Regions from separate parts of the Arthrobacter sp. Ha26 genome, predicted to be linked through region 2. Evidence: riboswitches for the same ligand, from Rfam matches in the RefSeq annotation. Region 2 holds a riboswitch; each other region holds the start of a gene.
What was found. A riboswitch is a leader RNA that binds a small molecule or an ion and turns the genes downstream of it on or off. The one in region 2 is predicted to bind thiamine pyrophosphate.

Region 1: it holds a riboswitch for thiamine pyrophosphate, as region 2 does, so the genes downstream of both, AC5RVY_RS00505 (FAD-dependent oxidoreductase) here and AC5RVY_RS05200 (ECF transporter S component) in region 2, are expected to answer to the same signal.
Region 3: it holds a riboswitch for thiamine pyrophosphate, as region 2 does, so the genes downstream of both, thiD (bifunctional hydroxymethylpyrimidine kinase/phosphomethylpyrimidine kinase) here and AC5RVY_RS05200 (ECF transporter S component) in region 2, are expected to answer to the same signal.
Region 4: it holds a riboswitch for thiamine pyrophosphate, as region 2 does, so the genes downstream of both, thiC (phosphomethylpyrimidine synthase ThiC) here and AC5RVY_RS05200 (ECF transporter S component) in region 2, are expected to answer to the same signal.

What each region holds. Positions count from the first base shown of each region.
Region 1 covers NZ_JBNHGX010000001.1:113,317-120,834, reverse strand. Annotated here, with positions in the region: gene AC5RVY_RS00515 (RNB domain-containing ribonuclease) at 1-397, opposite strand, end outside; gene thiE (thiamine phosphate synthase) at 524-1,261, opposite strand; TPP riboswitch at 1,289-1,407, shown strand; gene AC5RVY_RS00505 (FAD-dependent oxidoreductase) at 1,400-2,761, shown strand; gene thiS (sulfur carrier protein ThiS) at 2,758-2,994, shown strand; gene AC5RVY_RS00495 (thiazole synthase) at 2,998-3,807, shown strand; gene AC5RVY_RS00490 (4a-hydroxytetrahydrobiopterin dehydratase) at 3,861-4,199, shown strand; gene AC5RVY_RS00485 (hypothetical protein) at 4,260-4,562, opposite strand; gene AC5RVY_RS00480 (DUF3107 domain-containing protein) at 4,596-4,820, opposite strand; gene AC5RVY_RS00475 (TetR/AcrR family transcriptional regulator) at 4,872-5,537, opposite strand; gene moeB (molybdopterin-synthase adenylyltransferase MoeB) at 5,622-6,821, shown strand; gene AC5RVY_RS00465 (glutamyl-tRNA reductase) at 7,013-7,518, opposite strand, start outside.
Region 2 covers NZ_JBNHGX010000001.1:1,086,529-1,094,046, forward strand. Annotated here, with positions in the region: gene AC5RVY_RS05185 (glycoside hydrolase family 25 domain-containing protein) at 11-838, shown strand; gene AC5RVY_RS05190 (energy-coupling factor transporter transmembrane component T family protein) at 944-1,744, opposite strand; gene AC5RVY_RS05195 (ABC transporter ATP-binding protein) at 1,741-3,297, opposite strand; gene AC5RVY_RS05200 (ECF transporter S component) at 3,297-3,920, opposite strand; TPP riboswitch at 3,985-4,125, opposite strand; gene AC5RVY_RS05205 (heme-degrading domain-containing protein) at 4,199-4,741, shown strand; gene AC5RVY_RS05210 (hypothetical protein) at 4,782-4,991, shown strand; gene AC5RVY_RS05215 (DUF4383 domain-containing protein) at 5,138-5,623, shown strand; gene AC5RVY_RS05220 (iron-containing redox enzyme family protein) at 5,689-6,750, shown strand; gene AC5RVY_RS05225 (glycosyltransferase family 2 protein) at 6,747-7,518, shown strand, end outside.
Region 3 covers NZ_JBNHGX010000008.1:37,791-45,308, reverse strand. Annotated here, with positions in the region: gene AC5RVY_RS17025 (glutamate-5-semialdehyde dehydrogenase) at 1-617, opposite strand, end outside; gene proB (glutamate 5-kinase) at 644-1,795, opposite strand; gene obgE (GTPase ObgE) at 1,785-3,374, opposite strand; gene rpmA (50S ribosomal protein L27) at 3,491-3,754, opposite strand; gene rplU (50S ribosomal protein L21) at 3,816-4,124, opposite strand; gene thiD (bifunctional hydroxymethylpyrimidine kinase/phosphomethylpyrimidine kinase) at 4,389-5,921, opposite strand; TPP riboswitch at 5,929-6,026, opposite strand; gene AC5RVY_RS16995 (Rne/Rng family ribonuclease) at 6,216-7,518, opposite strand, start outside.
Region 4 covers NZ_JBNHGX010000007.1:156,187-163,704, forward strand. Annotated here, with positions in the region: gene AC5RVY_RS16410 (alpha/beta hydrolase) at 39-773, shown strand; gene thiC (phosphomethylpyrimidine synthase ThiC) at 793-2,619, opposite strand; TPP riboswitch at 2,614-2,721, opposite strand; gene AC5RVY_RS16420 (amidohydrolase family protein) at 2,803-3,885, shown strand; gene AC5RVY_RS16425 (VOC family protein) at 3,989-4,864, shown strand; gene AC5RVY_RS16430 (hypothetical protein) at 5,002-5,442, shown strand; gene rpsP (30S ribosomal protein S16) at 5,646-6,068, shown strand; gene AC5RVY_RS16440 (RNA-binding protein) at 6,070-6,312, shown strand; gene rimM (ribosome maturation factor RimM) at 6,430-6,975, shown strand; gene trmD (tRNA (guanosine(37)-N1)-methyltransferase TrmD) at 6,976-7,518, shown strand, end outside.

The sequences.
Region 1 (7,518 bases), 970 kb from region 2:
CCTGTTCACTGATGATTTCCGGGTGCAGGGGGATCCGGCCGTCGGGGGCGTAGAACGTTTGTCCGCGGCGCCGGGTCTCCGCGTCCAACGGGCCCCCGGGGGTCACGAACGCGGGCACATCGGCGATGGCGTACAGCACGTGGTACCCGTCGCCGTCGGGCTCGATGAACAGGGCCTGGTCCAGGTCCGTGGAGGACGCCGGATCGATGGTGATGAACTCGACGGCGGTCAGATCGTAGGCGGGCAGCTGCAGCGATTCCACGGCTGCTTTGGCGTCGGCAACAGCAGCATCGGGGTAGGCGCCGGGCAGCTCCAGTTCGGTCCGCAGCGCACCGAGCGCCGCCTCGAGCGCGTTGTTGTGCTCGTGGACGTTGGGAGCCAGCCGATGGTGTGACACGAAAGCCAGCCTAGCCCGAATTCCGGCGATATTGCAGGGACCGGGCCCGTGCGGGGCGGCGTTAAACGCGCCAGGAAAGGCAAGGCAACCGGCGCCGGCACGCCGGAGTGTTAACGGCGCGAATGATCAGGAACGGCGGGCGTCCAAAGCGGCGAGGAGTGATGCAGCGGCAGCAGCAGGATCGTCCGCCTCGGTGATGGCCCGGACCACCACGATCCTTCGGGCACCCGCTTCCACTACCTGCTCCACGTTGCCGTGGTCAATGCCGCCAATCGCAAACCAGGGGACTCCGCCGTCGGACGGTCCGTCCTGCCCGGCTGTCCGGGACGCTTCCGCTGCATATTTCACCAGGTCGAGCCCCACGGCCGCCCGGCCCGGCTTGGTGGGCGTTGCCCATACCGGGCCGACACAGAAGTAATCCAGCCCCGCCGGGCCGGCTGCGGCAGCAAGGGCGGCGGCCACCTGCTCCGGGGCATGGCTGGACAGGCCGATGGCCGCATTGCCGTTAAGCAAGGTGCGGGCAGCCGCCAGGGGAAGGTCCTTCTGGCCGATATGGAACACGGGCGCACCGGACAGCACGGCGATATCGGCCCGGTCATTGACCGCCCACAGGCGCCCGTGCCGCTCCGCCGTTTCCTTCAGCACGGCCAGGAGTTCCAGCTCTTCGGCGGCCTCGATGGTTTTGTCCCGGAGCTGGATGATGTCCACACCACCGGTGAAGGCAGCATCCACGAACTGCCCGAAATCCCCGCGGTCCTTCCGGGCATCCGTGCAGAGGTACAGGCGCGCGGTGCTGAGGCCGTTGCTGATTTTGGTGGTGCTGAGGACATCGGTGCCGGCGGCTGGAGTGTGGGACACATTCATGGGGGCAAGCCTAGTTCCTCTACACTGGCCTCGTACTGCGGGAGCCCGCGGCAGCTGTCACAAAGCGCCGGGCTGAGAGGGCGTCAGAGCCGACCGCTTGACCTGATCCGGCTAATACCGGCGTAGGGAAGGAGACACATGAGCGCACCATCAAAGCCCCGGGCAACGGAACCAGCATCCACGCCCGGATACACCATTCAAGCCGACGTTGCAGTGATCGGCGGCGGAGTGATCGGCCACGGCATCGCCTGGGAGGCGAAACGCTCGGGGCGCTCGGTAGTGCTCATCGATGACGCGCCCGGTTCCGGGGCCAGCTGGGCGGCCGCCGGGATGCTTGCCCCGGTCAGCGAACTGCACTATCAGGAGGAGGACCTCCTCGAGCTGATGCTGGACGCATCGTCCCGCTGGCCCGCTTTTGTGGCCGGCCTTCGCGCCGCGTCAGGCGCGGATCCGGGATACATCACGACGCCGACCCTCGCCGTGGGTGCCGACGCCGCCGACCGCAGGGCATTGATGGACCTGCGGGCCGCGCAACAGGCCAACGGCCTCACGGTTGAGCCCCTCACTGTCCGCGAAGCCCGCGTGAAAGAGGCACTGCTCAGCCCGGCCATCGCCTGCGCCCTGGATACCCCGGCCGACCACCAAGTGGATCCGAGGCTGCTGGTGGAGTGCCTGCGGCGCGCGCTCGCCGACCATGATTGCCCGAACGCAGGCGACCACAGCGGGACTGGCGGCGGGGTCGTAGCAGTAGCGGCCGCCGTCGACGGTTACGCCGTGCCGGATAAAGCAACCGCGCTGTTGTGGCAGGACGGTGCCGTTGCCGGCGTCCACCTTGCTGGCGGGGGAACCGTGCGGGCCGGAGAAACGGTGGTGGCCAACGGGCTTCAGGCAGCAGAACTGGGATCACTGCCGGAAGGCCTGCACCTTCCGCTGCGGCCCGTCCATGGGGACATCCTGCGACTCGCAGTGCCGCCGCATCTGCGGCCGCTGGTCGCGTCCACCGTGCGGGGACTGGTGCGCGGCGTCCCGGTATATATCGTTCCCCGCCGGGACGGCACCGTGGTGATCGGGGCAACCCAGCGCGAAGACGCGCCGTCCTCCGCGGGCGCGGTGTCCGCCGGGGGCGTGTACCAGCTCCTTCGCGACGCCCAGGTGCTGCTTCCCGCCGTCGCCGAACTGGAACTCCTGGAGTGCACGGCCCGCGCGCGCCCCGCAACGCCCGATAATGCACCGCTGCTGGGCCGTGTCACGGCCGCCGGCGGTGGGGCAGGCGAGGGCGGCCAGGTTCCCGGCCTCCTCATCGCCACCGGATTCTTCCGCCACGGCGTCCTCCTGACGCCGGCGGCAGCCGCCATTTGCCGGGACCTCCTGGATGGCCGCGAGGACTCCCGCTGGGCGTCCTTCAGCCCCTCCCGCTTTTCCGGCCCCGCAACGGCCGGCGCCCCCACCAGCCGCCCCGCAACCAGCAGCCGCCAACCGCGCACAAAGGAAACAGTATGAACATCACCTTGAACGGAACCCGGCACCCCGTGCCGGACGGTGCATCCATCACACTGCTCGTCAGCCAGGTCACCGGACGGCCCCTCGGTCCGGACGGCCAGGCCACAGACGGGCAGAAACTCGGGGTGGCAGTGGCCCACAATTCCCAGGTGGTGCCGCGCAGCCAGTGGTTCGCAACTGCGCTCGCGGATGGCGACGAAGTTGAACTCGTCACGGCTGTGCAGGGAGGCTGACCCATGAGCGAAACCATCATCACCGGAGCCCCCTCGGCGCTGCAGGATCCGCTGGTCATTGACGGCGTGGAACTGGAATCCCGGCTCATCATGGGCACCGGCGGCGCCCCAAGCCTCGATGGGCTCGGTGCGGCACTCGTGGCCTCCGGCACCAGCCTGACCACCGTGGCCATGCGGCGCTACTCGACGGCGGAAACAGGCTCACTGTTCCAGCTGCTCGTGGACCACAACATCCGCGTGCTGCCCAACACCGCCGGCTGCTTCACGGCCCGGGACGCCGTGCTGACGGCGGAATTGGCCCGCGAGGCGCTGGAAACGGACTGGGTGAAGCTGGAAGTCATCGCCGACGAACACACCCTCCTGCCGGACGCCGTCGAACTGGTGGACGCGACCGAGCAGCTCGTCAACAGGGGCTTCAAGGTTTTCGCCTATACCAACGATGACCCGGTCCTGGCCCTCCGACTCGAGAACCTCGGTGCCACGGCGGTCATGCCGCTCGGCGCGCCCATCGGTACCGGGCTTGGCATCCTGAACCCGCACAACATCGAACTGATTGTGTCCCGGGCGTCGGTACCGGTGGTGCTGGACGCGGGAATCGGCACTGCCTCGGACGCGGCCCTGGCCATGGAGCTGGGCTGCGACGCCGTGCTGCTGGCCACGGCGGTTACCCGCGCGCAAAACCCTGCACTGATGGGGGAGGCCTTCAAACACGCGGTCATCGCCGGTAGGCTGGCGAAAGCGGCCGGCAGGATACCGCGCCGCGAACATGCACTGGCGTCATCCGCCATGGAAGGCCGGGCCGAGTTCCTCTAGCCTTCCGGAGCCCGATGCCAGCCCGGGCCGGGCACGGCAGAAGAGGAGCAGTCATGGCCGCCAACGATGTTCTTTCCCCCGAACGGCTTGAGGACGCGCTGGCCGTCCTGCCCGACTGGCGCTACCACGAGGGCGCCCTTTTGACCGTGTACAAAATGCCGACGTCCGCTGCCGCGCTCGAGCTGATTGCCGCCGTCGGCCGCCTCGCGGAGGAACAAAACCACCACCCGGACCTGGACTGGCGGTACAACCGGGTATTCCTCCGCTACACGTCACACGATGCCGGGGGAGAGGTCACCGCCCGCGACGTCGGAGCCGCTGAGGCGGTGAGTGAAGCGGCCGCCGCGGTCCACGCGGCCGCGGAGCCGGCAAAACATCCAGCCGGGGCTTAACCGGCCGTGACCACCGCCCAAGGGCAGTGGTCACGGAACGTTCTTGATGCTGTTTTCCGGCTAGAGCTTCAGTGCTGCGGTGAGCCGTTCCAGGTCCTGCCTGGCACGGGTGCGGCCCAGGTAGACCACTGCCGCCACGGCCGCAGCCGTTCCCAGCACCATGGGCAGGACCCACGGCATCCATGTGAGCCCGGGACGGTATCCAAAGCCTGCGGCCATCAGGATGATCCAGCTCAACGCTCCCACAGCCACAGCAACACCGGCCGGCAGGACGACGCCGTATTTCGTATGGCGTTTGTCATTGGCCCAGACGATGAGACCTGCGGCGGCCGTCACCAGCACCACGATGGTCAGTGAAAGCATGGCTCTCCTCCTAACACCCGTGAAGGGCCGGGACTAGAACTGGCCGAAGCCCACGCGGCGGACTTCCTCAGCGCCGATCTCCACATAGGCCAGTGCCTTCCCGGGCACAATGATCAGGCGTCCCTTGTCATCCTTCAGTCGGAGCTCGCCGCCGTTGCTGATGGCTTCCTCGACTACCTTGGCCACCGAGTCTGCATCCTGGTTCGACTCCAGCACAATCTCGCGGCCAACGTTTTGAACGCCGATCTTTATTTCCACAGGGGGCCTCCCAGCCAATTCACGTATCTGTCGTTATGTCTTATTTGTAGTCTAGGACTCTTTGGGGAAGCGAGAGATTCCGCGCCAAGCTAAACGGTAGATGAGGTCGCTGGCCACATTGAGGTCCAGGGTGCCGTGCGTTTCGAGCCAATACCGTGCGCTCACATGGGCCATGCCGGCAAGTCCGCGGGCCAACAGCTCGGCTTCCAGATGGGGGAGCTTGGTGTCTTCGGCGATGACGCGGGCAATCGCATCGGCGAAGGTCCGGTTGAAGGTTTCCAGCCGGGAGCTGACATCGGGATCATTGATGAGATCCGACTCGAAAACGAGCCGGTGGGCCTGGTCATCGTTGGCGATGAACTGGAAATAGGCGCGCATGACGGCCTGCACGCGTTCGTCGTTGTCCGTAGTGGAGTTCAACGCCCCCAGCATCAGCTCGGTGAGGGATGCCAGGTGGCTTTCCAGCAGGGCGAGGTACAGCTCCCGCTTTGACGGAAAGTGCTGGTAGAGGACGGGTTTGCTGACGCGGGCCGTCTCGGCGATCTCGTCCATGGCCGCGCCGTGGTACCCGTTGGCCACAAAAACTTCCTGTGCTGCGGAAAGGAGCTGTGCTCTTCTCTCGTCCCTGGGAAGCCTGGCGGACCGTTGCCCGGTGGGGCGTGGCGCCGTTTGCGGTTCGGCTGCGGACGGCCGGCCGGCCCGTGCTTCGTGGACCACAGTTGTCCTTCTTTCCCTTGCAGTTACCCCCACTCTACTTCGGGGTAATATGACCCGGCGGTATCCGGGGGCATACATTGAAGTATGGCTTCGACATTTACCGCAAATGTTTCAACAGTTTCACTGGATCCGCTGGTTGAACCGGCGGGTGAGCTCACTGCCGACGAGGTGGAACGCTACTCGCGGCACCTCATCATTCCGGAAATCGGGGCCGTGGGCCAGCGGCGGCTCAAGAACGCCAAGGTGCTGGTCATCGGCGCCGGCGGGCTGGGGTCGCCCGCGCTGCTGTACCTTGCGGCCGCGGGCGTGGGAACGCTCGGCATCATCGACGACGACGCCGTTGACCTCAGCAACCTGCAGCGCCAGGTCATCCACGGCGTTGCCGACGTCGGCCGGCCGAAGATCGAGTCTGCACGCGACGCCATTGCCGCGCTCAACCCCCTGGTGGACGTCCGGCTGCACAACGTCCGGCTGGATGCCACGAATGCCCTGGACCTGTTTGCCGGCTATGACCTGATCCTGGACGGCGCGGACAATTTCGCCACCCGCTACCTGGTGAACGATGCTGCCGCCATCCTCGGCAAACCCTACGTCTGGGGTTCCATCTTCCGGTTTGACGGCCAGGTCAGTGTCTTCTGGGAGAAGCACGGCCCCACCTACCGGGACCTCTACCCGGAGGCGCCGCCCGCCGGCTCCGTGCCGTCCTGCGGCGAGGGCGGGGTGTTCGGCATGCTCTGTGCGGCCGTGGGGTCGCTGATGGTGACCGAGGCAGTCAAGCTGATCACCGGCGTCGGACGTTCCCTGCTGGGCCGCGTGGCCCTGTTTGACGCACTGGGCGGAAGCTGGCGCGAGATCCGGGTCTCGAAGGACCCGGCAGCGGCTCCCATTACCGAGCTGACCGACTACGAGGCCTTCTGCGGCATCGCTCCGGCTGCACCGTCAGACAACGAACACACGGTCACCGCAACGCAGCTGGCCACTATGCTCGCGTCACGGAAGGCAGGACTGAAAGACTTTGAGCTGGTGGATGTGCGGGAAACCGGTGAATACGACATCGTCCGGATTGACGGGGCAAAGCTGATCCCGCAGGGACGGATCCTTGCCGGCGAGGCGTGGAATGAACTGCCGCAGGACAGGGACATTGTGTTCCTCTGCAAGGGCGGTACCCGCTCAGCCAACGTGCTGGCTGCCGCGCAGCAGGCAGGCTACCAGCGGGTCAGCCACCTCGACGGCGGCATCCTCGCCTGGGTGCGTGAAGTGGAACCCCACAAGCCCGTCTACTGACCCCACGGCCAGGACGCGCCACCACTTCCTGCAGGCTTTCACGCAACGCGCCATCACTTCTCTGAAGAAAGTGATGGGGCGTCGGCTTGGGGTAGGGCAGGAGGTGATGGGGCGTCGGCTTGGGGTAGGGCAGGAGGTGATGGGGCGTCGGCTTGGGGTAGGGCAGGAGGTGCTGGGCGCGGCGGCGCGGGTCAGGCCGTTTCGCGGTCGCTGTGGTCCACCGGGCACTCCGCCTGCGGGACGGCGCGGGCGGCGGGCTGCTCAACGGTGATGCCGTAGAGGGCCTCCAAGGCGGCCACGTACTCGTCCTGCTGGCCGTTGGCGGCCAGCTCGCGGGCGCGGACGGTGGGGACGTGGAGCAGCTGCTTGACCATGCGGCGGAGTGCAAACTCCACTTCTTCGGCAGCAGCGGTGCAGCCGTGCCGGGCACGGACTTTTTCCATCTCCGCGTCCAGCACGTTCATGGTGTGCCGGCGCAGGGCAACAATGGCGGAGTCCACGGACCGGGCCTCCCGCTCCTGTTCGAACGCCTTGGCAGCGCCGCTGACGATGCCGCTGGCCTGGGCCAGGGATTCAGCCTGTTCCTGCGGGGCCGCCAGGCGCACGGATTCAAGGGTCAGCAGCTCCACACCGTCCAGCTCGCCGACGCCGGGATCAAAGTCGTGGGTGAGGGCAAGGTCAATGGCGATCAGCGGCT
Region 2 (7,518 bases):
GGAGGCCCCCATGCGTCCGTTCCGAGACACCCGGCCCGCAGCCCGACTGGCTGCTTTGCTGCTGGCGGCCCTGCTACTGATACCTGCCTGGCCGGCTTCCGCAGCCCCGTCACCGGGAGAGGGCACGCAGTCCCTGCTTGGCAATGACATCTCCTGGCCGCAGTGCGGCAAGGACCTGCCGACGGGACAGGCATTCGGCATCGTGGGGGTCAACAACGGCCTCGCCAACACCACTAACCCCTGCCTCGCTGAACAGCTGAAGTGGGCTGCAACCTCGTCCGGCGGCACTCCACAACCAAAGGTCTCCCTTTACGTCAACACGGCCAATCCGGGCAGCGCCGGCTCATGGTGGCCCAGCAGTGACGAGTATCCCGTCGGCACCCCCGTCCACAACCCCTACGGCTCCTGCAAGGAAAGGGACTACGGTAAGGCCTGCGCCTACATGTACGGCTACGCCAAGGCCTATGACGACGCTTATATCCGCGGTATCAGCAACCCGTCACAGTACGTGTGGTGGCTGGACGTGGAAACCGGCAACAGCTGGTCCACCTCGGACAAAGTCGCCAACCGAGCTGTCCTGGAAGGCATGACGGACTTGTTCCGGAGCATCAAGGCCGCTGGTGTGGGAATCTATTCAACCGGCTCGCAATGGAGCCAGATCGTCGGACCTGTCGGCAGCTCCAGCAACCTTTACTCCTTGCCAAGCTGGCTGGCAGGGGCGCGCACCCTGACCAGCGCCAAGGGCAACTGCTCCAACCCGCCGCTGACGGCCGGCGGCAAGGTAACGCTCACTCAGTTCGTGTCACGGGGATTCGATTACGACTACTCCTGCCTTTGAGCCGCTTTCTGAAGAGGGTCCCTGGATCTGCTCCCTGCGCTGCTGCATCCGCCCGAAGACTGATGCCAAGACCCGCGGTTTGAGGGGCAGCAATTTAGGAGCGGGTCAGCTCCCCAGCCACACCATGTTCCAGGTCCCTGCCCACACAGCGGCAGCAAAGGCAGCCCCGGCCATCAGCAGGCCGCCGCCCAGCACCCACACATCCAGGCTGCTGTACGTCGACTCCCGCGCCCACGTCCGGGTTCCCCCGCCGAAGCCCCGGGCTTCCATGGTCACCGCGAGCCGTGACGCGCGCCGAATGGCCTGGACCAGGAGGCCGAAGCTCTGGCCCAGCGTCGCCCTCAACCGCTGCAGCGCGCTGCCCCGCGAGCCCACCCCGCGGGCACGGCGGGCCATCCCGATGGTCTGCCACTCTTCAGCCAGCAGCCCCACCAGGCGCATGGCTGCCAAGGTTCCCAGCACGAACCGGTGCGGGAGCCGCGCCTTTTGCGCCAGGGCATCTGCCAGGTCCGTGGGATCGGTGCAGCTCATCAGCAGCACCGCGGGCAGCGCAATCGCCAGCCCGCGCAGCATGAACCCGGCCCCCAGCTCCAGGGAGCCTTCACTCATGGTCCAGAGGCCGACGTCGATCAGCGTCCTTCCGCTGTCCGGCGCCAGGATGGAGGTGCTCCAGCCGCCCACGGCTGCGGCGATGATCAGCGGCCACCCGCGCTGCCACAGCAGCGTCAGGGTAAGTCCGGCCAGGGGAAACAGCAGGAGTTCGGCAGCGAGCGCAACCGAGGCGGACACCCAGTCGATGGACAGCGCCAGCACTGCGGTCACCAGGAAGACGGCGGCGAACTTGCTCAGCGGGTTGGCGCGGGTCAGCAGGGCGTGGTTTCCCCGCAGGTTCAGCTCCTGCCTCATGTCGCCACCGCCGGCGCCGCACCCATCCGCAGCTCGGCTCCGCCCAAGGCTGCCGTGAACTCGGCATCGTGGGTCACTGAGACCACTGCGGTGCCGGCATCGAGGAGCTCTGACAGGAACGAGGCCAGCTCAGCCCAGGTGTTGGCGTCCTGGCCAAACGTGGGCTCGTCCAGCACCAAAACCTGCGGGTGCGCGGCCAGGACCGTGGCCACCGAGAGCCGCCGTTTCTCGCCTCCCGAAAGCGTATACGGGTTGGCGTCAACGAGCTCCGTCAGCCGCAACCGCTCCAGCAGCTCATCGACCCGCTCCGTCCCATGGCCAAGGTGCCGCGGGCCGAACAGGAGTTCGTCGATCACTTTTCCCGTCACGAACTGGTGCTCTGGCTCCTGGAAAACGGTGCCTACGCGCTCAATCAGCTGTTCCGCCTTCCACTGGTAGGGATCGATGCCGGCACCACGGCTGAGGGCCAAGGTGGCGGAGACCTTGCCGGCGACGGGCTCCAGAAGACCGGCAAGGGTCAGGGCAAAAGTCGATTTTCCGGCGCCGTTGGGTCCCGTAATGGCCAGTGCCTGCCCCACCCGGACCTGGGCGGAGATCCCCTGTTGCACTGGTACCGGCGGGAACTTGCGGAAGCCCCTGCGGCGGGCCCGTTCCCGCGAAACCGCCAGTTCCTCGGCGGCAAGCAGGAGACCGCCTGCTCCGGGGGCAGGCTCCGCGGAACGCTGCCGGGTTTGCGGAACATAGCCGGGCACCCACACGCCGGCCGCGATGAGCATGCTCCGCGCCTCGCTAAGCACCTGGTCAGGCGCCCCGTCCAGGAGTACGGCTGAATCGGTGGATGAACCGGGCTGCAGCACCACGATCCGGTCCACCAGGTCTTTCCAGACGGACACGCGGTGTTCCACCACCACCAGGGTTGCCCCGGTCTTGGCCACGCAACGCGCCACCGCGTCCCGCACCTCCATCACGCCCGCGGGGTCCAGGTTGGCGGTCGGCTCGTCCAAGAGGATCAGCCCGGGCCGCATGGCAAGGATGCCGGCGAGCGCCAGGCGCTGTTTCTGCCCGCCGGACAGGGCCGATGTCGGGTGGTCCAGCGGCAGGTGGGACAGGCCGACGTCGTCCAGCGCCTCATGCACGCGGGTCCAGATCTCATCCCTGGGCACAGCGAGGTTCTCGGCGCCGAAGGCGACGTCGTCACCCACCCGGGACAGGACCACCTGCGTCTCCGGGTCCTGCTGCATCAGGCCGGCCCGGCCGCGCTGCTCACGGGGGAAGGCGCCGTCAACCAATAACGAACCGGACTCGTCGGAATCGCCGGCCTCGCCGCCGTCGTCGTTCACATCACCCAAAACACCTGCCAGGGCATGGAGGAGGGTGGACTTGCCCGCCCCGGACGGACCGAGGAGGAGTACCCGTTCGCCCGGTTGGATATCCAGGTCAAGGGCGCGGAGCGCAGGCTTGGCACGTCCGGCATGCCGCCAGCCCCAGCCGCGGGCGCTGATGGCTGCCGGACGCGCCGCAACCGGCGCTCCGTGGTGGGAGGTGGCCGGCATCAGGAGAAAACGGGCTCCGTTGCTGCCTTGCGCGAGGCGAAGGAGCTCAGGACGCCGGTCTTCGCCAGGCCACGCGTGGCGACCCATGACAGTGCGCCGGCGATGATGGCACCCGAGATCCCGGTGAAGATGATGTACGCCAGCTTGTCCCCGCCCGAGTAGGCGATGTTCCAGCCCCACGGCGCGAAGGAGTCGTTCAGTCCGCAGAACAGGCCCGCACCGGCACCGGCCAGCAGGGATACCGGCAGGTTGAACTTCCTGTACACGAAGATGGCGAAAATAATTTCGGCGCCCAAGCCCTGGACAAAACCGGAGAAGAGCACGGATGCGCCGTACTGGGACCCCATCAGCAGTTCACCGGTGGCGGCGACCGTCTCGCAGAACAGGGCGGCGCCCGGCTTGCGGATGATGAGCATGCCCAGCACGGCCGGGATCATCCAGCCGCCGGCGATCAGTCCGGTCAGGGGCGGATAGACGGCGTTCATGGGGGCCGAAACTGCGGCTGCTCCCTGGGACCAGGCCCAGAAGATGACGCCGCCGGCGATGGCGATCAGGGCCGCCACCACGATGTCCACCACGCGCCAGGACTTGCTGCTGGTCTTCTTTACTGCTGTTGTTGCCATGCGATCCTCCTGAGGAACAGGAGGGGAAAGTGGACGCGGCCGGCACTGCTGCGGCGGCCGGACACACTTCGAGAACTCGACTCCCTTGCGCCGGTACTAACCGGATCAGGTTCGAGGGTCTGCGGCTGTCCGCACTCTCAGCGCCCACCTGCGGATCCTGGCGTGGCCAGAACTGCCCGACGGCGGCGCTCCCCTGTCGTTGAATGATTCTGTGGGTAAATAAACAGCCCTGTTGGGCGTGGTCCAGTTTACACCGGAGTAGGGGTAGATTGTGGGCCATGACTGCCAATTCGCCGGATATGACCGAGTACGATCCCGACTCGGATAACACCCAGCCGGAGGGCTCCCTGCAAGTGCTCATCGCGCGGGTTGAGGGCGAAATCCGGGAACTGCAGTTCCCCCGGTTCTCCATGGATGATGCCCTGAACCTGGGGCTGCTGCTGGTGGAGCTGGGCAAAGAGGACCAGCTCCCCATCGCGATAGACATCACCAAGGGTGAACAGGTCCTGTTCCATGTGGCCCTGCCGGGAGCCACCCCGGACAACGAGCACTGGATCCGGGCCAAGCAGCGGACCGCCGCGCGTTACGAGGTGCCGTCCCTGCTGGTGGGACTGCGCGGCCGGCTCCGTGGCGGCAGCATCGAGGACCAGGGCTGGTTCGACCAGAGCTTGTACGCAGCCCACGGCGGCTCCTTTCCGGTGTACGTAGCAGGGGTGGGCGCGGTAGCAACGGTGACCGTTTCGGGGCTTCCGCAGGTCCAGGACCACAATCTGGTGGTGCAGGCCCTGCGGGAAGTCCTTGGCTCCATGGGCGCGGACTGACCCAGCGTTACTGGCACGGTTTCAGGTTGAGGAGGACGCCATGGGCGGTCCTGGGGAGGAAAACCAGGTGCGGGCGGCATTGGACAAGGCCGAGGACGAGATGATTTTCATTGGCCCCGACCACCCCTACTATTCCCTGCTCGCTGAACTTGTGGCCGCCGTCGGGAAGGCCTGGGAGCAGGGGTGTGAGCAAGGCCGCCACGGCGGGAAGCACCCGAACCCTTACCGATGGACCGCCCCGGATGAGTGAGCGCCTGCTGGTTTAAGCTCCACTGCCCGCGCTAACGAAAACAGAGCATGCCCGTGCCGTTCGCCAAAACAGGGTAAGGAAGCCTGCTTAGCTTTTATTAGTAATCATGCTTACTATGTTGTTCCCGGCTTTTGAGGAGAACAGGTATGGCGGTCAGCACCCGCGCCACAGCAGCGAGGACGGGCCTGCAGAAGGCCACCTTTGCCACGGGTGGCATCTTCCTCCTGATGGGCATCCTGGGATTCATCCCCGGTATCACCACGAACTACGGCTCCCTCGGGCTTGCCGGTCCCGGCTCCAAGGCAGAGCTGTTCGGCATCTTCCAGGTGTCGGTGCTGCACAACGCAGTCCATATCCTGTTCGGAGTTGCCGGCCTGGTGATGGCGCGAACCCACCGGCAGGGGCGGAACTACCTCATTTATGGCGGCGTCACTTACCTGTTCCTGTGGCTGTACGGCCTGCTGATCGGTGACGACCTGCCGGCCAACTTCCTTCCCGAAAACAACCCGGACAACTGGCTCCACCTGGCCCTGGGCTTGGCCATGATCGCGCTTGCCGTCCTGCTGTCCCCCAAGATCACCCCCGGCAGCCCGGCCCGGGAACCGGCCCCGCACCTGGACAGCGAGACCTGAACGCCGAACCGAAGCCGCTGTCAAAGACGCAGCACCGCCAGCACCGCCATCCCAGAAGGAGCACCATGAAGATCCCGGAACCTCGAGGCCCGCTCAGCAGTACGCTGTTCAAGGCCCTCGCGAACGCACCTGCCAGCACCGAGGGAGCAGCCGCCGTCGAGGAACTGCACCTGCTGGTTGCGGCCCACGCTGTAGCCTCCGCTGACATCGTCGAGGACGACGACGTCCAGCTGACCCTCTTCTGCCTCTACGAGCTCCACTACTCCGGGCTTGAGGGCGTCAGCGATGACTGGGAATGGGAACCGGGGCTGATCCAGGTCCGCCGCCTGCTTGAAGCGCCCTTCGAAGCAGCACTTCGGGCCGCCGCCGCGTCCGCTGCCGAAGGCATCACCCCGCCCGCCGCGGCGGAGCTCACCAGCGACGCCGTTGCAGACATTCTTTTCGGCCTGGCCGCCACCGACTCCGGGCCCAGCGTCTCCCGCTTCGTGGCCAAAAAGGCGACGCTGGACCAGCTCAAGGAATTCCTGATCCACAAGTCCATCTACCAGCTGAAGGAAGCCGACCCCCATACCTGGGCCATCCCCCGCCTGACGGGAAGGCCCAAGGCCGCGCTTGTGGAAATCCAGGCCGACGAGTACGGCGGCGGACGCCCCGAACGCATGCACAGCGCATTGTTTGCCCGGACCATGCGCGGATTGGGCATGGATGACCGGTACGGCGCGTACGCCGATGCCGTTCCCGCCGTCTCCCTCGCCGCCGTGAACATGATGTCCCTCTTCGGCTTGAACCGGCGGCTCCGCGGAGCCATCACCGGGCACCTGGCGATCTACGAAATGACCTCTTCCCAGCCGAACCGGCTGTATGGCAACGGCTTTCGGCGGCACGGGTTCGATGCTGACGTGACCCACTACTTCGACGAACACGTGGAAGCCGACGCAGTCCACGAGCAGATCGCCGGGCGCGACCTCGCAGGCGGCCTGGTGGAGGCTGAGCCCGGTCTGCTCGCGGACGTCCTGTTCGGGGCAACGGCGGTGATGGCCATCGACGGCCGGCTTTCCGCGCATCTGCTGGCCAGCTGGGAAAACGGAGCAACATCGTTGAGGGCGGCCCTGCCGGCGGCGGCATGAGCACCCCTCCCCCGGGTCCGTCCGCCGAGTACATCCTGCCGTTGCGCTGGACGGCGGAGTCGGCAGCGGATTCGGACCTGCAGGACCTGGCTGCCTACCTCGAGCGGCTTCTTGAATGGATCCCTGTCACTGTGGTGGACGGCTCTGCCCCTGAGTTGTTCGGCCAGCACCGGGCGGCTTTTCCGCCGGGCGTGCGGCACATCCGGCCCGAGCCGGCCGCGGGCCGCGGCAATGGCGGCAGTGGGGGCGCCAATGGCAAGGTGGCAGGCGTGATGACGGGTGTACGCGCCGCTCACGCAGAGCTGCTGGTGATAGCCGACGACGACGTCCGCTACACGCGCGAGTCCCTCGCCGCCGTCGTCCATCACCTCAACTCGGCGGACATTGTGCGGCCGCAGAACTACTTTGACCCGCTGCCCTGGCACGCCTGGTGGGACACCTCGCGGAGCCTGGTGAACCGGGCCTGGTCCGCGGACTTCCCCGGCACCCTGGCCGTCCGCCGGAGCGCGTTGCTGGCCACGGGCGGTTATGATCCAGTGCTTTTCGAGAACCTTGAGCTGATCCGCACCGTCAAAGCGGCCGGTGGCCGCGAGGAGATCGTGCCCGATCTCTTCGTGGCGCGCAGGCCGCCGAAGCTGCGGCACTTCCTCAAGCAGCGCACGCGCCAGGCTTACGACGATTTCGCCCAGCCCCGGCGCCTCGCCTTTGAACTTGCCCTGCTCCCGGCGCTTGCCTGCGCTGCCTGCCTTCCCGCCGGCCGCCGTCGCA
Region 3 (7,518 bases), on a different contig from region 2:
TCCCGCAGCACACGGACCAGGACCTGGTTCGTTGCCTCGGCTGCGCTGCCGCCGCGCAGGATCACGGCGTTGCCGCTCTTGAGGGCAAGTCCGGCAATATCCACTGTGACGTTGGGCCGCGCCTCGTAGATGGCGGCCACCACGCCCATGGGTACGTTGACCTGCCGCAGGCGCAGGCCGTTGGGAAGAGTCTGCCCGCGGACCACGTTGCCAACGGGATCAGGAAGGTTGGCCAGGTTCTCCAAGGCAGCGACAAGCCCGGCAATCCGGGCATCTGTCAGCGTGAGCCGGTCCAGCATGGCCGCGGAGGTGCCGTTGGCTTTGCCTGCCGCAACATCCTTGGCGTTGGCGGCGAGAATAGCCGAGTTGTTCTCCTGCAGTGCAGTCCCTACAGCACGAAGGGCGCGGTCCTTCCAGGCACGGTTTGCCATCGCCAGACGGCGGGCGGCATGGCGGGAACGGTCGGCGATGGCGTGGACCGCAGCTTCGACGTCGCCGCCGGATACCGGAGGCTGGGCCGGGACCCTCACTGCGGATGAGTCGGCCGGCTGCGATGTGGAATCAGCAGCGGTGTCTCCGGAGTTTTCAGCAGTGGTGTGGGTGAGGGCCTCAGTCATGCTACAAGTTTAGGCGAGCCGTGGGCTCAAACCAGCACCAGGTCATCTACGTGGACAACTTCACGGTCATACCCGCTGCCGAGGGCCTCGCCGAGGTCCCGGGTGGAGCGGCCAAGCATCTGTGGCAGTTCAGCAGATGAGTAGTTCACGAGCCCCCGCGCCACGACTGTGCCGTCAGCACTGGCAATCTCCACGGGGTCGCCCGCTTCAAAGTCGCCGTGCACCGCGGAGATGCCGGCCGGGAGCAAGGAGGTGCGGTGGTGCCGCACGGCCTTGACCGCGCCGTCGTCCAGGACGAGGCGGCCCTGCACGGACGCCACGTGCGCCAGCCACAGCAGGCGGACCGGCTTACGGACCCCGTTGACGGTGAACCAGGTGCCCACGTCCTCGCCGTTCAGGGCCGCGGCAGCGTTGGGCGTTGAGGTGACCAGGGCATGGATCCCGGAGCCGGCTGCCATGGAGGCTGCCTCGACTTTGGTCTGCATGCCGCCGGTGCCGACGCCGGCCTTGCCGGCTTTGCCGATGGACACGCCGTCGAGATCCCGGGGACCTTCAACGAGCGGGATCCTTTTGGCGCCGAGGGACGGCGGTCCGTCGTACAGGGAGTCGACGTCGGACAGCAGCACCAGCGCATCGGCCCGCACCAGGTGCGCCACCAGGGCCGCCAGGCGGTCGTTGTCGCCGAAACGGATTTCATGGGTGGCTACGGTGTCGTTTTCATTGACCACCGGCACCACACCAAGATTAAGCAGCCGGTCCAGGGCGCGGAAGGCGTTGGTGTGCTGGCTGCGGCGCATCAGGTCCTCGGCGGTGAGCAGCACCTGGCTGACGGTCACGCCGTGTGCCCCGAAGGCCTGGGTGTAGCGGGCCATCAACAGGCCCTGGCCCACGCTGGCGGCGGCCTGCTGGGTGGCGAGGTCGCGCGGGCGCTTGGCCAGGCCCAGCGGAGCCAGGCCGGCGGCGATGGCGCCGGAGGACACCAGGATGATCTCAGTACCGGTATTCCGCTTGGCGGCCAGTGCATCAGCGAGGGCAGTCAACGACTCCTCCGAGATGCCGCCCTTGATGCTGGTCAGGGACGAGGACCCGACCTTGACAACAATCCGGCGGGCATTGGCCAGCACGCTCCGGTCTACGGACCGGGCAGGCGCTTCGGCCGCCGCAGCCTTAGAACTCATCGTCTGCGCCCAGTCCACTCTCCTTGAGGGGCTTGGCCACCCTGCGGCTGCTGACTGACTCTGTCCAGATCCCGGCCTTGCGCTCCGCTTCCAGCTCGGCCCGGGCCGCGGCCTTGGCATCCTTGCGTTCCTGCTGCTCTTCGCGCTTCTGGCCGCGGGTGGGCCGGTCCCCGATGTCGGCGAAGCGGACGTCGGTGCCGCGCGGCGACGCGAGGAGTTCCGCGCCCGCCATCATGGTGGGCTCCCAGTCAAACACGACGCCGTCGTCCTCGCCGATGACCACAGTGTCACCGGGCTTGGCGCCCTGCTTGAACAGCTCGGTCTCCACGCCGAGCTTGGCCAGGCGGTCAGCAAGGTAACCGATGGCTTCCTCATTGGTGAAGTCCGTCTGCTTGACCCAGCGCACGGGCTTCTCGCCCAGGACGCGGAACAGCGGCTCGAGGCCCTTCTCCTCCCGGCGGATCTTGAAGCCGGATTCGTTGACGGCGCGTGGCCGCAGTACTGCGGGCTGGACCTTGGGCGGCGCAGCGGCCACGGCGTCGCGGGCGGCCTTGACGATCCCGGCCATGGCGAAGCCGAGCTGGCGCAGGCCCTCATGGCTGGTGGCCGAGACTTCAAACACCTGGTAGCCGCGGGATTCAAGCTCCGGACGCACAAACTCAGCCATGTCCTTGCCATCGGGCAGGTCAACTTTGTTCAACGCGACCAGGCGGGGGCGGTGGTTCAGCGGAACCACTTCGCCGTCCTGGCCGGCATAGCTCATGTCCACGGCGTACTTTTCCAGCTCGGCCTCGATGATGGCCAGGTCTGCGAGCGGATCGCGGTCCGATTCGAGGGTGCCACAGTCCAGCACGTGAACCAGGGCTGCGCAGCGCTCCACGTGGCGCAGAAAGTGGTGGCCCAGCCCCCTGCCCTCGCTGGCGCCTTCGATGAGGCCCGGCACGTCGGCGATGGTGAAGCGGACATCACCGGCCTGGACCACGCCAAGGTTGGGCACAAGGGTGGTGAACGGGTAGTCAGCGATCTTGGGCCGCGCTGCAGACATGGCAGCGATGAGGCTGGACTTGCCGGCCGACGGGAATCCCACCAGCGCGATATCGGCGATCGACTTAAGCTCCAGGACGATATCACTGGATTCGCCTTCGATGCCGAGCAGGGCGAACCCGGGAGCGCGCCGTTTCTGCGACGAAAGTGCAGCGTTGCCCAGGCCGCCGATGCCGCCCGCTGCCGCTACGTACTCTGCGCCTTCGCCGACGAGGTCCGCCAGGACGGTGCCGTCCTTGGACTTGACCACTGTTCCGTCGGGGACGGGGAGAATAAGCGTTTCGCCGTTCTTTCCGCCGCGCCAGTCGCCCATGCCGGGGCCGCCGTTGGTGGCGTGCCGGTGCGGGGCGTGGTGGTAGTCAAGGAGGGTGGTGGTCTGGTGGTCGACCCGGAGGATGACGTCGCCGCCATTGCCGCCGTTGCCGCCGTCGGGACCGCCCAGCGGCTTGAACTTCTCGCGGTGGACGGAGACGCACCCGTGGCCGCCGGTACCGCCGGATACGTGCAGTACTACCCGGTCTACAAAGCTGGCCACGTGGATCTCCTCAGTGCTGTTTCCCGGACGCCGCGGGGCGCCAAGACGATTGTAATGCGGTTAAAAGAACAGTGGAGCGGACCGTCTGGCCCGCTCCACCGCTTCAGAACTACTTGTTACTCTGCAGCTGCAGCAGCAACGATGTTGACGACGCGGCGACCGCGGCGGGTGCCGAATTCGACAGCTCCCGGAGTCAGTGCGAACAGGGTGTCGTCGCCGCCGCGGCCAACGCCGGCGCCCGGGTGGAAGTGGGTGCCGCGCTGGCGGACGATGATCTCGCCGGCGGAAACTACCTGGCCGCCGAAGCGCTTGACGCCGAGGTACTGAGCGTTGGAATCACGACCGTTGCGAGTGGAGCTCGCGCCCTTTTTATGTGCCATCTGAAATGCCTGCCTCTAAATTCTGGGGAATCTGCTGAAAAACCTGAACAGTAACCGGTGGTTACTGAATGCCAGTGATCTTGACCTTGGTCAGTTCCTGACGGTGACCCTGGCGCTTCTTGTAACCGGTCTTGTTCTTGAACTTCTGGATGACAATCTTAGGACCGCGGAGGTCCTGGAGGATTTCAGCCGTAACAGTTACCTTGGCCAGGTCAGCGGCGGCGGAGGTGACTTTGTCACCGTCTACCAGGAGCAGTGCGGGCAGCTGAATGGTGCTGCCAGCCCCACCGGCGACGCGGTTCAGGGTAACGAAGTCTCCGACGGAAACCTTCTCTTGGCGGCCGCCTGCGCGGACAATCGCGTACACCACTTGGGAACTCACTTCTCTCGACGTTTATAACTAAATTTGCGTGCGGAACCGACTATCAAAAGCCTGGTTTCTCGCTGTGCCTCAACGCCGTGGGGTCATAACCCAAGTGTTGGCGTAAGCACCGAAGATCTAGATTACGCTAATTTTGCCTTCGGCCGCAAATGAGGCTGGTTCCCGGCGGGTTGCTGTGATAGGTACCACAGTCCCAGGTCCGGCGTCCGCACCATGCCCCACCATAGTACCGGCCCTGCCGCCGTCAGCAGTTCAAGCGTGCAGGCGCGGCGCGTCGAAGAAGTCCACTTCCAGGCGGCAGGACTGCTTGAACGCGGTGATCATGGCTTCCCGGTCTGCCGGTGAGGCGTTGCGACCGGCCTCATCCACGATGGCTATGGCCTGCCGGGTTGCAGCGGCGAAGTCTTCGTCGGCGTAGGTGCGCAGCCAGTCCGCGTACGGGTGCCCGGCAGGTTCACCGGCAGCGAGGAACTGCGCGTGGAGGACGGCTCCCACCTCCGCGTAGAGCCAGAAGCAGGGCAGGACGGCGGCCGCGAGGACGGCATAACTCCCCGACGCCGACGCCGCGGTCAGGTGGTCGACGTAGGACTTGGTGACGGGGCCGAGCTGCGGCGTGATGGTGCGCGTGCTGAGCCAGGAACGGTGCAGTTCGGACTCGACCTCCAGGCACTGCCGTGCAGACCCGGCCCAGAAGAGCTGTTCGGCCTCCGTCGGAGCCAGGGCACTCGCCCGTGCCAGCACGCGGGAATAGCCGTTGAGGTAAATGGCGTCCTGCGCGAGGTAATACGCGAACTCCGCCTCCTGCAGGCTGCCCGACACCAGGCCGCGGATGAAGTCGAGGGCGTAGATATCGTCCAGGTCCTGCCGGGCCTCAGTCCAGAGTTGGGCGGCGAAGCTGCCTTCGGACGGCTGCGGCTGCAGGTGGTGGAAGTGGTGAACCGGGCCGTTCCCGGTTCCCACCTCCAACGTTCCGGACGCTTCCAGGGCGCTTGCCAGCCAGGGCTTGACTTCGCGGAGCGAAGCCTCCCAGTCCCCCAGCCGTGCCTGGACGGTGGCCATCGCAGAGGACAGCGAACAGCCGGTGCCGTGGCTGTTGCGGGTAGCCACCCGCTCCCCCGGCAGCACCACCACTTCCCGGGACAGCAGGCCCGCCACGTTGACCAGGGCATCCGGGCACTCGCTGCCGTCCAGGTGTCCGCCTTTGACCAGCACGGTAGCCCCGGTGGCGGCGGAGAGGGTGCGGCCTTGCTCCAGGGCTCCGGCCCAGTCCTCCCGCACTTCGCCGCCCACCAGGATGGCGAGCTCCGCCAGGTTGGGCGTAATGAGGTGGGCCAGCGGCAGAAGTTCGTGGAGCGCCGCTTCGGCGGACTCCTGCAGCAGCCGGTCGCCGCTGGTGGCAACCATCACCGGGTCCAGGACCACGACGGCGGGACGGACCTTGCGGAGCCAGTCCCCTACCGCTTGGATCACCTCAACGCTGCCGAGCATTCCGATCTTGACGGCATCGATGCCGATATCGTCACTGACCGCATCCAGCTGGGCGGCCAGGAATCCGGCAGGCGGAACATGGACGGAACGGACGCCGTGCGTGTTCTGGGCAGTGAGGGCCGTGATGGCAGCCATTCCGTAGCCGCCGAAAGCAGCGATGCTCTTGAGGTCGGCCTGGATGCCGGCGCCGCCGGACGGATCGGAACCGGCAATCGAAAGTACCCGCGGTACGGGGCGCCCCGGTGCCGTGGGCACCGCGAAGGTTGCCGGGGCGGGTGATGGGGTGGCAGCGGGTATTGCAAACGTCGCAGACAAAAGACATCCCTTCGCCGGTGCTAGCCGGACAGGTTCAACGGGTGTGGATCTCAGCCGGCTCTCTGCGCGGCACCCCGTGTCGGTTCCCCAGCCTAGCTTTTTTGTCCGGCCGCGGCAGAAGGTGACACATTTGCGACCAGCCACCAGTTGCTCCCTTTGCACTGGCCACCACGGATTGCGCAGGTACAGCAATGCCCGGCCGGTCACTGTTGGTGGCCGTCCGGGCATTAGCTGCTGAGACTCAGCGGTGCTTGCTGCTCCTGGAAGCTTCCGGGGCTAGAGCTCCGAGGCCGGGACCCCTACACCCAGGATGATGGGTGCCTCGGCTGGCTTGGGTGCCGGCTTTTCAGTGCTTCCGGTGCCCGCAGGCTCCGGAGCCTTGGCCTCGTGGGAATGGCCGGTGCTGGCAGGAGCAGTGCTTTCGTGCTGCTGCACGGAGGTTTCATTGGCAGCTCCCTGTGCGCGGCTGGCGCTGCGGTGGCGCCGGGGCCGCCGCTCCCGCGACTGTTCCAGCGTGTGGTCGCTGTAGTCCTTGGCAGGTGCTTCCTGGCGCTGTTGGGCTGGCTGTGACTGCGCCACCTGCTCCGCCTGCGGCTTCTGCACAGGTTCAGCCTGCGCCGGGCGGGCTTCCGGCTGGGCCTCCGGTTCCGTTGCGGGCTGGCCGAGGTGCGCGAACGCTTCGGCGAGCCGGTCCAGGGTGAGGGCCGGCCGGGGCTGCTGCTCTTCCGCGTGCTCAACGAACGGCAACACCACTTTTTCGCCGCCGAAGGTGAGCACGGCAGCCGGACGGGCATCGGCGTCGCGCTTTTCCGTTGCCGGCGTGGGGGCAGGATTCTCCGCCGCGGCCTGCTTGGCTGCCGCGATTTCGTCGTCGTGCACGTGCGCTGCGTGGGCCGCAGCGGCGATGTTGGCCAGCGCCAGCCTGGTAGCCTCCGCCTTGGCGTGCCGTTCAGCATCCGAGGGGTCCGGATGCACGGTGTGGACCTGCACCGCCGCTGCCGGCGCTGCCTCGGGCTGCTGGCCGCCGCGGCCCCGGCGCCGCTTGCGGTCCGGGCGGGCACCGGACTGGTTGTTGTCTGGCCGCAGGCTCTCGGCACGGTGGCCTTCGCTCCGGGCTTCCGGCCGGCTGTCGACGCGCTGGACGTGGTGCTCCGCGGCCACAATGTTGGCCCGCCGGTGCTCGACGGGGTCGTCGTGGGTGACCACGCCGCGGCCCGCGCACGCTTCACACTGCTCGCCGAACACCTCGAGCAGCCCCGTGCCCATCCGCTTGCGCGTCATTTGCACCAGGCCCAGCGAGGTAACCTCGGCAACCTGGTGCTTGGTGCGGTCGCGGCCCAGGCACTCCACCAGGCGGCGCAGCACGAGGTCGCGGTTGGATTCGAGGACCATGTCGATGAAGTCGATGACAATGATGCCGCCGATGTCGCGCAGCCGGAGCTGGCGGACCACTTCTTCGGCAGCCTCGAGGTTGTTTTTGGTCACCGTCTCTTCGAGGTTGCCGCCGCTGCCGGTGAACTTGCCGGTGTTGACGTCCACCACGGTCATGGCTTCGGTGCGGTCGATCACCAGTGAACCG
Region 4 (7,518 bases), on a different contig from region 2:
TCACTTAAGTTGTCGGTGCCGTGGAATAGGGTTGGGTCATGTTCAAGCAGAGGGTAGTGTTCGTGCACGGCGCCGGCAGCTTCGGCTCCGCCGCCTGGCCCCGGCAGCATGGCATGGCACTGTCCTACGACGCACTGTTCCTCCGCCGCCACGGCTATGACCCGGTGGCTGAGCCGGTTGAATCCTCGTTCGAGGAGGACTCCAGGATTGTGCTGCGGTCGCTGGCCGACGACGGCCGGGGCGCCGCCGGAGGGCATGTCGTGGCACATTCCCAAGGCGCCATCGCAGCCATGCTGGCCGCCGTGGAACGCCCGGACCTGGTCTTTTCCCTGACGCTGGTGGAACCGGCCTGCTTGTCGCTGACCGCCGAACTTCCGGCCACAGCGGCCCACATCGGCCTCATGCAGCCGCTGTTCGAGGCCCGGCACCAGATGAGCGACCAGGATTTCCAGCGCGAGTTCGTCCGGCGCGTCTACGCCACCGACCTGCAGCAGCCCGCCACCGCCGAGGAGAAACGTTCCGCCAGGCGGCTCCGGCTGCAGGCCCCCGCTTGGGAAGCCCCGCTGCACATCGTTCCCGGCGTGCCCACCCTGGTCCTCACCGGGGGATGGGAGCCGCTCTACGAGGAGATTGCCGGGTACCTGCGGGAGACCGGCGCCCTGCACCGCACTGCGGCGGGAGGGCACCGGCCCCATGACTCGGTGGAGGGGGACCGGATGATCCGATCGTTCATCCGGGACGTGAGCCGGGTGCAGTCCGCCCGGGCTTCCTGATGTCCTGGCTACTTGTGCCCTAGCCTCCGGCGGGGACGCTCAGCTCCGGCAGGTACACCTTGCCGCCGGCCGCCAGGAATTCCTCGCTTTTCCCCCGCATGCCCTCGGCAGCATCGGCCAGTGCCGCCTGCGAGGCAGCGGACCCATATTCGTCCCGGATATCCTGGCTGATCCGCATAGAGCAGAACTTGGGGCCGCACATGGAACAGAAATGGGCAGTCTTGGCAGGTTCTGCAGGCAACGTCTCGTCATGGAAGGCCTCGGCCGTCACCGGGTCAAGCGACAACGCGAACTGGTCGCGCCAACGGAACTCGAACCGCGCCTTGGACAGGGCATCATCGCGTTCATGCGCACCGGGGTGGCCCTTGGCGAGGTCTGCCGCGTGGGCTGCGATCTTGTAGGTGATCACTCCGGTCTTGACGTCGTCCTTGTTGGGCAGGCCCAGGTGCTCCTTAGGAGTGACGTAGCACAGCATGGCGGTGCCGTAGCGGGCAATCTCCGTGGCACCGATGGCCGAGGTGATGTGGTCGTAGCCGGGCGCCACATCAGTGACCAGGGGCCCCAGGGTGTAGAACGGCGCGCCCTTGCACAGCTCCTGCTGGCGTTCCACGTTCTCCCTCACCAGGTGGAACGGGATATGGCCGGGACCCTCCACCATCACCTGCACGTCGTACTCCCAGGCGCGCTGCGTGAGCTCAGCCAGCGTATCCAGTTCGGCGAACTGGGCGGCATCATTGGCGTCCGCCGTAGCCCCCGGCCGCAGTCCGTCACCCAGCGAAAACGCGACGTCGTACTGCGCGAAGATTTCGCAGAGCTCGTCAAAGTGGGTGTAGAGGAAGTTCTCCTGGTGATGCGCCAGGCACCAGCCGGCCATGATCGAGCCCCCGCGGGACACAATGCCCGTTACGCGGTCCGCCGTCAGGGGAACATACCGGAGCAGGACACCGGCATGGATGGTCATATAGTCCACGCCCTGTTCGCACTGCTCAATAACGGTGTCGCGGAAAATCTCCCAGGTGAGCGCGTTCGCCTCCCCCTTGACCTTCTCAAGGGCCTGGTAGATGGGGACGGTGCCGATCGGAACCGGAGAGTTGCGGATGATCCATTCCCTCGTGGTGTGGATGTCATCGCCGGTGGAAAGGTCCATCACGGTGTCCGCGCCCCACTGGGTGGCCCACTGCAGCTTGTCCACCTCCTCGGCGATCGAACTGGTGACCGCCGAGTTTCCGATGTTCGCATTGATCTTCACCAGGAACGCCTTGCCGATGATCATCGGCTCGGACTCCGGGTGGTTGATGTTGGTGGGAATGATGGCCCGGCCGGCAGCCACTTCACTGCGGACCAGCTCCACGTCACAGTTCTCCCGCAATGCCACGAACCGCATCTCCGGGGTGATAATGCCCTGCCGGGCATAGTGCATTTGCGTCACGGTTTTGCCGCCGACGGCGCGGCGGGGCACCGGCCGGGCGCCCTTCCACTCTGCGCTGGCCGCCCCGCGGCGGACGGCCGAGCGCCCGTCGTCGAGCAGGTTCCGCCCGCGGCCCCCGTAGGTTTCCGTGTCTCCCCGGGCTTCGATCCACTCCGCGCGGAACGGGGTGAGGCCGCGGACGGGATCACTGCCCGGACCGGCGGTGCGGTAGACCCGGAACGGCCCGTTCGGCTGGCCGTTCGGTGAATCCGCTAGCTCGATTTCCGTGACCGGCACCCGGATCCCGGCCGCTTCGTCCTGGACGAACGCCAAGGAATGGGACTTCAGCGACTGTGTGACCGGAGGCTGGTCCTGGCCACCCGCGGTTGCGCCGGACGGATTTTGGGCAGGGTTAAACTGTGCATTTGGTGTACTCAAGGAATACTCACTTCCTTCGCCGGCATTACCCGGACAGGTTCAACGGTCGCAGGCTGCATCAGCCCGATCTCAGCCCCTGCAAGGGCACCCGTGTGGTCACCAAGAAGCTACCACAGCTGTTTCGGAAGGGCCGTGTCACATGCGGTGGTGCTAGCCTGTCCGGGCGGGAAGAGAGGCACATCCATGGCAGAGATCATCCAGTTCAACGGTCCGGTCCTCACCGGGCCGGACACGGAGGAACGCGGGCTGTGGTCCGTTGACGGCAGGCTTACGTTCCGGCGGCCGGAGGCGGAGCCGGACCGGTTCCTGGACGGCTGGGTACTGCCCGGGTTTGCAGACGCGCACTGCCACATCGGCCTGGGCCCGGGAGGCGCGGTGGACGAAGCGACGGCGGAAGAACAGGCAAGAACCGACCTTGACGCCGGCACACTGCTGGTCCGGGACGCGGGTTCTCCCGCAGACACCCGCTTCCTCCAGCGCAGCCGCGAAGCCCCGGTGCTGATCAGGGCCGGCAGGCATGTCGCCAGGAGCCGCCGGTACCTTCGCGGCTTTGCGGAGGAAGTGGAACCTGAGGGGCTGGTTGAGGCCGTCCGGAAGCAGGCACGTGACGGCGACGGCTGGGTCAAGCTCGTGGGGGACTGGATAGACCGCGACGCCGGTGACCTGGCGCCGTCGTTTCCCGCCGCCGTTGTCAGGGACGCCGTCCAGGCAGTGCACGACGAAGGCGCGCGGATCACCGCGCACTGCTTTGCCGAGGAAACACTGGACCAGATGCTGGACGCGGACATCGACTGCATCGAACACGCCACCGGACTGCTGCCGCGGCACCTTCCGCGGTTCGCCGAGCAAGGCGTTCCCATTGTGCCCACCCTCATCAACATCGCCACGTTCCCGGACATCGCCGTGCAGGCGGAGCCTAAGTTCCCCCGGTACGCGGCCCATATGCGCGCCCTGTGGGAACGGCGCGCGGAGCGGGTGCTGGAGGCCTTCGACGCCGGAGTGAAGATTTACGCCGGCACGGATGCCGGCAGCGTCATCCGCCACGGGCGGATCGGTGATGAAATCCTGGCCCTCCACCACGCCGGCCTGCCTGTGGCCGCCGCCCTCGACGCCGCGTGCTGGGGCGCCCGGAAGTGGCTGGGTGCTGACGCGATCGAGGAAGGTGCCCGGGCCGACGTCGTCCTGTGCCGGGAGGACCCGCGCCAGGTTCTGGAAACGGTGCAGGAGCCGGCCCGCGTAGTGCTGGGAGGGCACGTGGTGCGCTGACGCAGGCGAAGTCCCGGAACCACTTGGAATAAATTGAAGCTTCAAGTAATTTTAATAGTGACAGGCCCACCAACCCGACGGGCCACACCACCGGGAGTTTTCAATGACTGCAGAAGCCGCCACCCAGGATCTTCTTCCTGCCGACCTCGCCATGGGCACCGTGATGCTCAAGGTGGGTGACATGAAGGTCATGACCGATTACTACCAGCGCGCCCTTGGGCTTGACGTTATTGCCGAGCAGGACGGCGGCCTCTACCTCGGCCGGCTGCAGAAGCCGCTGGTGCACCTTGCCCCCGCTCCGGGCCTGAACCTCCCCGGCAGGGGAGAGGCAGGCCTCTTCCACACGGCGCTGCTGTTTGAAAACCAGGCCGACCTCGCCGCCACCATCGCCACCGCGGCACAGTTCGAACCGCGCTCTTTCACGGGCAGCGCCGACCACCTTGTCAGCGAGGCCTTCTACTTCAATGATCCCGAAGGCAACGGCATTGAGCTGTACTGGGACCGTCCCCGGAGCAACTGGTCCTGGAACGGCACGGACGTGGTGATGGACAGCCTGGCCCTGCCGCCGCAGCGTTACCTGGAGCAGCACCTCACCGAGGAATCCTTGGAACACCAGCGCGGAACAGTGGCAGGAGTAGGCCATGTCCACCTCCAGGTGGGCGACGTCCAGTTGGCCCGTGACTTCTACGTGGGCATCCTTGGCTTCGAAAAGACTGCCGGCTGGCACGGCCAGGCCCTCTTTGTCTCCGCAGGCCGCTACCACCACCACATGGCCATGAACGTCTGGAACAGCCGCGGTGCCGGCCCCCGCAAGGATACGTTGGGCCTTGGCGAGGTATTGATCGAGGTTCCGTCCGGGGACGACGTCGGCGCGCTCGCTGACCGGCTGAAGGTCGCAGGGGTGCCTGCCCACCACACCGGTGCTGAACTGCGGTTCGAGGATCCGTGGCGGAACAACATCCGGGTCGCGGTCCGCTGAGGCTCCAATGGCCTCGCCGGGCACCCGTTGCCGCCGGGTGCGGACTGCCCCGTGTACTAGGCTGAAGCCCAACGGCCGGGGCGGCAGGCGCCGCTTGCTTCAGAGGCCGTACCGTCAACGGAATGAGGGTAATTCCCATGGGCTTCACCGAGATTTTTGTCGCTGACCATGCCGGTGCGCTGAAGCGCGCCGGCGTGCTGGACCAGGGCGGCAGCCAGCCGGCGCCGCAGGCCGTGCGGATCCCGGACATCAGCGACTTCGAAGTTGAGCAGCTCGGTGAGCTGGCGGGCAGTGCTGTGCACGCCGGCGGAGCGGATTATGAGCTAACCATGGTGGACGTGGCCAGTGACTCACTCCTGGCCGTACCACCTGCCATGGTCCGCGCGCTCGCCGACCTGCTGACCTATGAGGTTGAAGGGGAAGGCGATGTCCTCGAGGACGTCGCTGAGCAGTGGGCGGCCCAGGAGGACATGCCGTTCGATGCAGCACAGGCCCTGGCGTATGTCCGCCAGTTGGCAGAACTTGCCGGCGGAATCGACGACTCAGAACGCAGCGGCCTCTACGTCTGGTCTTCGTAAGCTTCCCGACTGCGGTCCCGGCGCCGGGGGCAGGGCGCCAAGTCGAAATTCGGGCGCTCTTCTGGCACAATAAACAGGTACTCGATCTGCGTGGCCCCTCTCTCCGCGTCCGGATCCTGTCCTTCGAGCCCGCAAGTACGGCCCGCCCCACGGGTGCAGAACGCCGGGTTCACCCCCTTTCTGAAACAGGAGTGACCACAAAAGTGGCCGTAAAGATTCGCCTTAAGCGCTTTGGCAAAATGCGCGCACCGTACTACCGCATCGTCGTCGCAGACTCACGCACCAAGCGTGACGGCCGCGCCATCGAGGAAATCGGCAAGTACCACCCCACCGAAGAGCCCTCATACATCGAGGTCAACTCCGAGCGTGCCCAGTACTGGCTGTCCGTCGGCGCCCAGCCGTCCGAGCAGGTTGCCGCGATCCTGAAGATCACCGGTGACTGGCAGAAGTTCAAGGGCCTGCCGGGCCAGGAAGGCACCCTGAAGACCAAGTCTGAGAAGGCTGCCTTCGTTGCCCCGGAAAAGGGTTCTGTGATCATCCCGGAAGCCATCACCAAGAAGGCATCCAAGTCTGACGCTGCCGAGGCACCGGCCGAAGCCGAAGCAGAGACCACCGAGGCTGAGTAAATTGCTGGCAGAAGCGCTGGAACACCTGGTCCGGGGAATCGTTGATTCCCCGGACGACGTCAAGGTCAGCTCCAAGAGCAACCGCCGCGGGGACACCCTCGAGGTGCGCGTTCACCAGGACGATCTTGGACGGGTGATCGGCCGCCAGGGCCGCACGGCACGCGCACTGCGCACCGTCGTGGCAGCCCTGGCCAACGGTGAGCCGGTAAGGGTCGACGTCGTCGACACGGACCGCCGCCGCTGAGCGCTCGGCAACATCAGCTTTGCTCCGGCCCCTCCACCCATGGTGGAGGGGCCGGAGTGCTTTCACCGGGACACCCGGGACCACACGGAACAGACACATCGGAAAACAGAGGAACACATGCAGCTTCAGGTGGCACGAATCGGCAAACCCCACGGCATCCGGGGGGAAGTAACCGTCCAGGTCCTCACGGACGCGCCTGAGGACCGGTTTATGCCGGGCACCGAATTCGTGGTCGAACCGGCCACGGCCGGTCCGCTGACCGTCAGCAGCGCCCGCTGGAACAAGGACATCCTCCTTCTGGGCTTCGAGGAAATTGAAACCCGCAACGAGGCGGAAACCCTGCGCGGAGCCAAGCTCTTCATTGAAACCGAAGAACTCGACGAGGATGACGACGAAGGCTGGTACGAGCACGAACTGATAGGGCTCGAGGCCCGGGTGGGATCCGAGGTGGTGGGCAAGATTGCCGCGCTTAACACCATGCCGGTCCAGGACCTGCTGGTGGTCACCACACCCGGCGGGGACGAGGTGCTCATTCCCTTCGTTGAGCAGATCGTGCCCGAGGTCAACATCGAGGAAGGGTTCGTTCTCCTCACCCCGCCGGACGGCCTGTTCGAACTCAACTCGGACCAGGATGCCGACGCCGGTCCGGAAAGCAACGCCTAGATGCGGATCGACGTCGTCAGTATCTTCCCCGAGTACCTGGCGCCGCTGGAACTCTCCCTGATCGGGAAAGCCCGCCAGGACGGATTGCTGGACCTGCATGTGCTAGATCTACGCGCTTTCACCACCGACAGGCACCGCACCGTCGACGACACCCCGTACGGGGGCGGCGCGGGAATGGTGATGAAGCCTGAGCCTTGGGCTCAGGCCCTGTCATCGATTGTGGAGGGGCGGGCCCAGGACGCAGGCAAACCGGTACTGATCGTCCCGTCGCCGGCGGGGGAGCGGTTCACCCAGTCCCTCGCCTACGAACTGGCCGAACAGGAGCACCTCGCGTTTGCCTGCGGGCGCTACGAGGGCATCGACGAGCGGGTCATCGAATGGGCCAGTGAACATTTCACCGTCCGCCCCGTCAGTCTGGGCGATTACGTCCTGAACGGCGGCGAAGTGGCGGTCCTGGCCATGGTCGAAGCCATCGGCAGGCTCCTGCCCGGCGTGGTGGGCAACCCCGAGTCGCTCGTGGAAGAGTCCCACTCCGACGGGCTG